2 regions of the Shewanella sp. YLB-07 genome follow, and region 1 is predicted to be linked to the other one. Evidence: riboswitches for the same ligand, from Rfam matches in the RefSeq annotation. Region 1 holds a riboswitch; the other holds the start of a gene.

Region 1 (3,180 bases):
GAGCAACTACGCACGGCAATGGCTTTAGGTGCCGATCGTGGTATTCATATCCAGACTGAAGAGGCGTTAGTACCTTTATCTATTGCTAAGCTGCTCAATGCAGTTCAGGAAAAAGAGCAGGCACAACTGATTATCTTAGGTAAGCAAACTATCGATGGTGATAATAACCAGACCGGACAGATGCTGTCGGCACTGGCTAATATGCCTCAGGCGACATTTGCTTCAGAAGTTAAAGTCGAGGGCGACTCTCTTGCCGTGACACGTGAAGTCGACGGCGGCCTACAGAGTGTCACCATTTCGCTGCCAGCAGTAGTGACGGTTGATTTGCGTTTAAATGAACCCAGATACGCTAAGTTACCTAACATCATGAAGGCAAAGCGTAAGCCATTAGAGACCCTTTCTATCGATGATTTAGGTGTAAGTCTGAAGCAGCATCAAACAGTATTAAAAGTGACTCCACCTGCCGAGCGTAAGGCTGGAATTATGGTGGCTAGCGTTGCAGAACTGGCCGATAAGTTAAAGAATGAAGCGAAGGTGATCTAATGGCAATTTTAGTATTAGCAGAACATGATAATGCCAGCTTGAAGCTGGACACCGCCAAAGTTGTCGCTTGTGGTCAAGCCATTGGTGGCGATATCGATGTCTTGATTGCCGGTCATGAATGTGCCGCAGTGGTCGATGCCGCCAAGCAACTTGCAGGTGTCAGGCATGTTTTAGTCGCACAGTCGGCGCAATATGCTCACGGGTTTGCCGATAATGTGGCACAGCTTATCGTGGATCTTGCCGGTGATTATGAACACATTTTGGCTGCAGCTACTAGCCAAGGTAAAGACACATTACCACGAGTATCGGCGCTTTTAGATGTCGCTCAGTTATCTGAAGTGGTAGAAGTCGTTAGTGCCGATACCTTCGTCCGTCCAATATACGCAGGTAATGCATTAGCCACGGTTCAGAGCCATGATGCTAAGAAGGTATTAACCGTACGTTCAAGTGCGTTTGATGCGGTCGCTAATGATGGAGCTGCGGATGTTGTTGCCATAGATAAGGTATTCGATTCTGTGACTCAGTTTATTTCTCAGAGCCTATCAGAATCTGAGCGCCCCGAACTTGGCGCTGCATCTGTTGTGGTATCGGGTGGTCGTGGTCTGGGTAGCGGTGAGAATTTTGCTATCTTAGAAAAGCTTGCCGATAAGCTAGGTGGCGCACTCGGTGCTTCACGCGCTGCGGTCGATGCAGGTTTTGTGTCTAACGATCTTCAAGTGGGTCAAACTGGTAAGATTGTGGCACCTGACTTGTATATTGCCGTGGGTATCTCGGGGGCAATTCAGCATCTGGCTGGGATGAAAGACTCTAAAGTGATCGTCGCCATCAACAAGGATCCTGAAGCGCCTATTTTCCAGATTGCCGATTACGGCTTGGAAGCGGATCTGTTTGAAGCGGTTCCCGAGCTAACTGATTTGCTATAACTTATCGATTATATGCTGTGTAAATGTAAGTTTTAGGTGAAATCCCTTTTGATTTACACTAAATAAGCGTGATCTTAGTCACAGTGAGCGGCTTTGGGGTAGAATCCTCAAAGCCGCTTGTGTTTTTATTAACTTCACGTTTTCATGTTTTCCTGAGTTTAGTACCTCTGTTTGGTACTATCAGTTCGGCACATGATAAACGTCCTGAGAAGTAGAGGTGCATTAAAGATCAGTAGTGATAGTCAGGGTGATACCGCTTATCTATCATGAAAGGCTTTGATGCCGAAGTAGTAATACATATCACGGTTTACTGCTGGGGCTGTATCGAATAGGTACAGCACTGCCATAGTATTTCTTATCTGGATGATAAGAAAATTTATACCTTTTAACTAACGGTATTACTATGGAGCGCTACTGATAGGACAGGTGTTTTCAGATATCTTTAATATCCCACCAGTTCAGCAGCCTCCATTCGTACTTAAAACTAAGATTATAATTAAATGACAACTTTAAGTTACGCCGATTCGGCGCTCTCATTGCTGCCACCTGTGGTTGCGATTCTGATGGCGATTGTTACACGTCGTGTATTGCTCTCTTTAGGGCTGGGAATATTACTCGGCGCTATTTTGATAAACGATTTCTCTGTCATAGCATCTGGGCAATACTTAGGCGAGCAAGTTGCTGGCCTATTCTGGGATGATGGTGCTCTCAATGCCTGGAACATGTATCTGCTAGGCTTCCTGGTACTATTGGGGATGATCACCGCGCTTATTACGGTGAGCGGTGCGGCTAACGCTTTTGCCGATTGGGCAAGGGGTCACATAAAGTGTAAACGTGATGCCAAGTTGATGACCATGTTCTTAGGCTGCGTGATCTTTATCGACGATTACTTCAACAGCTTAGTCGTCGGCAGTGTCGCCAGACCTCTGACCGACAGATATTATATCTCTCGCAGCAAGCTCGCCTATATTTTGGATTCGACAGCTGCACCAATCTGCGTGATCTCTCCCGTGTCGAGTTGGGGGGCTTATATCATCGCCTTGATCGGCGGTATTCTCACCGCCCATGGTTTCACAGATTCAGGACATCTGAGCATCTTTATCCAGATGATCCCGATGAACTTCTATGCCATATTTGCACTGCTACTTTTGTTTTGTGTCGCCTTCATGGATCTCAATGTCGGCCCCATGCGTCAGCATGAGCTCAATGCGCAGAAGGGTAACTTATATGATGAGGCTAAAGGCTTACCCCCCGGAGCTAATTCAGATCTGCCTGAGGCCGATAACGGTAAGATTCTGGGATTATTTCTGCCCATTATCGTACTGGTTCTTGCGACCTTCTATTTCATGGTGAGCAGCGGCGGAGACGTCTTAGCAGCAGACGGAAAACCTTTCAGTATTCTTGGTGCATTTGAAAATACCGATGTAGCTTCGTCTTTGTTCTTCGGTGCCTTGGTCGGTTTTATTGCGACTCTGGCCTTAGTCTTGATACAAGGATTGGATAAGTCATACCTAACTAAAGGTCTGGTTGCTGGTGCTCGCTCTATGCTGCCAGCCATCTATATCTTGCTATTTGCCTGGACGATTGCCGGCGTGATTGGTCAATTAGAGACAGGTAAGTACATGGCGAGTCTGGCATCGGGTAATATTCCGTTTGCGCTGTTACCCGCCGTCTTATTCGTGCTTGCAGGACTGACGGCGTTCTCTACCGGCAC
Region 2 (3,180 bases), on a different contig from region 1:
TGATTGGGTAAAACTCATATTCAATCCTTCACATCCTAGCCTCTCGATTCTAAAACCGAGAGCTTAAGACTTTTATCACTCAAACAAATTCTGGTGCAGCGCCCTGACCACCTGCGCAGCTTCCGACTCGGCGACTAAAACACACAAGTTGTGCGGGCTAGCACCCTGGCAAATCATACGCACGTTATGGGGTTCCAGCACTTCAAAAACACGGCGGCATACACCCGGAGTGGAAGCGATCTTATTGCCAACTATGGCTACCAGCGCCAGGCCTTCTTCGACTCGAACTCGGCAATGTTGCGATAACTCTTGCAACAGAGACTCACTGAGTAGGCCATTTCCAGCAGAGTCGGATCCCGTCTTATCTAAGGTCAGTGATACATTTACCTCAGAGGTTGTGATCAAGTCGACACTGATCTTATGTCTGGCTAAAGTTGCAAAAGTTTCGGCCAGAAAACCTTGGGCGTGGAGCATCTGCAGGCTATGCAGATTGAGTAATGTTTGATCCCGGCGAACAGTAACCGCTCGATAAACCGGAGCATCTTCAACTTGGTGGCGGATCCAGGTGCCACCTCGCTCTGGCTCTCGGCTAGAACCGACAAAGACTTGAATTTTTTGTCTGACAGCAGGAAGAATGGTGGCAGGATGAAGCACCTTAGCACCAAATGTTGCCATCTCGGCGGCTTCATTGAAGCTAATCTCCGCAATAGGGCTGGCTTTAGGTGCGATGCGAGGGTCAGTGGTATAAATGCCGGCCACATCGGTCCAGATCTCAACGGCGGTCGCTTTCAAGGCCTCGGCTAACAAGGCGGCAGAGTAATCACTCCCCCCACGGCCCAGAGTCGTCGTAGCTCCAGCATCATCGGCGCCAATAAAGCCCTGAGTCACTATGCGCTGCGATGATAACAGTGGAGCTAAATACTCTGCTGCTAACAGAGATATTGTCTCTATTTGTGGTTCGGCTCTACCAAAATGACTATCAGTGCGCATCACCTGACGCACATCGAATGCACTGGCCGCCTCCCCTTTCTCCCTTAGCACTGCGGCAAACAAAGCCGATGAACATTGCTCACCTTGAGCAAGCAGCTCATCTATCCTTGCCTTATTTCTATTTTTACTCAACTCTTCACTCAAAACAGAGATACGACTCAACACGGTATCTAGTCTTGCGGCAACCTCTTGTGGGCTACCAAGGGAATCTAAGATTTGATATTGAATGTGGGCTATCTGTTTAATGAGCTGCATTCTTCGCTCTTCACCTATCTGCTCTTGGGTCAGCTCCACCAGCAAGTTGGTGACACCACTCGAAGCACTTACCACCACAACACGGGTATTAGGATTAGCGAGAATTATATCGGCACAGCGACTCATGGCGGCATAATCGGCCACAGAGGTACCGCCAAATTTTGCGACAATAAGTGACATTACACAGCCTCCGCAGAATGCAGACACAGATAAGATTCATTTGAAAATAGATAAGGATATAAAACAAACATGATTACACTCCGAACTGACTTCGTTCGAAGAGCCTGGTGCAAAGATTACGCACCCCAGAGACGGGAAACAGCGATCACCACCAGAAGCTCTCCACCAATAAACAGGTGACAATCTAAGGGATTCAACCCTTTCGACCGACATAGAGTAATTCCAAATACTCGATATCTCGGCGCTAATCTCCCTCATAAGTCATCTGCAGAGTTTGGACTCTTTAGACTTACTACCTAGTTAACGCTCCTCTTCTGTACCTCACGCTCAGTCGACATTAATCAAAAAGAGAACAAGGAAAGAGAAAATTATCAAATTTTGGCTGACCAAGCAATGGAAAACCTCAACTATTGCTGAAAAAATTAGCAAATCTATGCTTATAGAATAGAGATGTATGAAATTTGAGAGTAGAAAGCTAAGTCATCTCGAACGAGATCGAACAGACAATATGACTTTAACAACTCAATTTATTCGACAATCACAGGGAAGTTAGTTCTCGATTTAAGCTAATAATCCAAATCTGGCAGCTCACTCACTAAGCTAACCCGCTTAGAGAAGTCGCCGATGATGAGCTCTTTTTGATGCTCAGTTTGAGAGAACAGACAGGGAACTAAGGCTAACTGGTTATTATCAACGAAATAGATAGCATTTTGCTTAAATTTCAATCCCAGATGCGCCGCGCTGAGCTTATCGATAGCGACTGCCCAGCTTTTTTCCATATGAGTGCGATCACGAGAAGCCCCCACAACGGCACGATAGGGTCTGTTAAATTTCTCTATCGCGAGCAGTAGTTGCCTATCTAAGAGTCGATTTTGACAAGAGGTGAGGATCTGACCCTTAGGGTTATGGGCCGTGATAATTGCAAAAGATAACTGAGAAGATAACGTTTGGGTAAACAGAAATTCAGTTTCTTGATAGTACTGCCACAATCGCTTATTTGACTCTATCATCTTGACCATATCCCTCAATTTGATTGAAATTATTATAGCAAATTTAGTATATCTTCATAGAGGCGTGATGTAGATCACTAAAAGTAATTTTTCAAGACACTTAAATATCAATAGGTTAACAATAAAAGTGTGACACAGATCAAATCCACAAGGAAATTTGTTAACATTTCATTTGTTAACAATTGCCTAAAACGAGTACAATAGATCCAGTCGGTTGGTTCTGCATCATTTATTAGTATGATGCATTTGGTTAAAAGTGGAACTGGCATAGAACTTAAAGCCAACCAGATTTCTGTATAAAATGCGACCAGTGCTTAGTTTCGCATTTAAACTTCATAAATATTTATTAATGTAGGGAACTAACCCTACTATTGTTTATCGAAGTGAATACAGTTCGCGTTCCCATTTATTGAGATACGCATACTTTACTAATCAAAGAAGTGTGTTGCTGTTTCAGCCAATTTGAAAGCACCTATCGTAGATCAGTAAGCGTCAGCATGACAAGATCGAGCGTATTTAGCACTGATAACACACGCTCATGGTTAGAATAGATTTGAACACATTAGGTAAATTAATATGCAAAACCCGCACATTCTGATTGTTGAAGATGAAGCCGTTACCCGTAACACGCTAAGAAGTATTTTTGAAGCTGAAGGATATGTGGTAACTGAAGCCAATGATGGCGCAGAGATGCATAAAGCCATGCAGGAAAATAAGATCAACTTGGTTGTTATGGATATCAACC

Evidence for each region. Region 1 has a riboswitch for lysine ahead of FS373_RS01360 (Na+/H+ antiporter NhaC family protein). Riboswitches for the same ligand answer to the same signal wherever they lie in the genome.
Region 2: another riboswitch for lysine. It lies ahead of lysC (lysine-sensitive aspartokinase 3); the one in region 1 lies ahead of FS373_RS01360 (Na+/H+ antiporter NhaC family protein).

Annotation. Positions count from the first base shown of each region.
Region 1 covers NZ_VOQB01000001.1:339,120-342,299, forward strand. Annotated here, with positions in the region: gene FS373_RS01350 (electron transfer flavoprotein subunit beta/FixA family protein) at 1-543, shown strand, start outside; gene FS373_RS01355 (electron transfer flavoprotein subunit alpha/FixB family protein) at 543-1,466, shown strand; lysine riboswitch at 1,671-1,888, shown strand; gene FS373_RS01360 (Na+/H+ antiporter NhaC family protein) at 1,967-3,180, shown strand, end outside.
Region 2 covers NZ_VOQB01000005.1:417,903-421,082, forward strand. Annotated here, with positions in the region: gene FS373_RS13810 (succinylglutamate desuccinylase/aspartoacylase family protein) at 1-18, opposite strand, end outside; gene lysC (lysine-sensitive aspartokinase 3) at 76-1,425, opposite strand; lysine riboswitch at 1,573-1,747, opposite strand; gene FS373_RS13820 (DUF3293 domain-containing protein) at 1,992-2,435, opposite strand; gene arcA (two-component system response regulator ArcA) at 3,012-3,180, shown strand, end outside.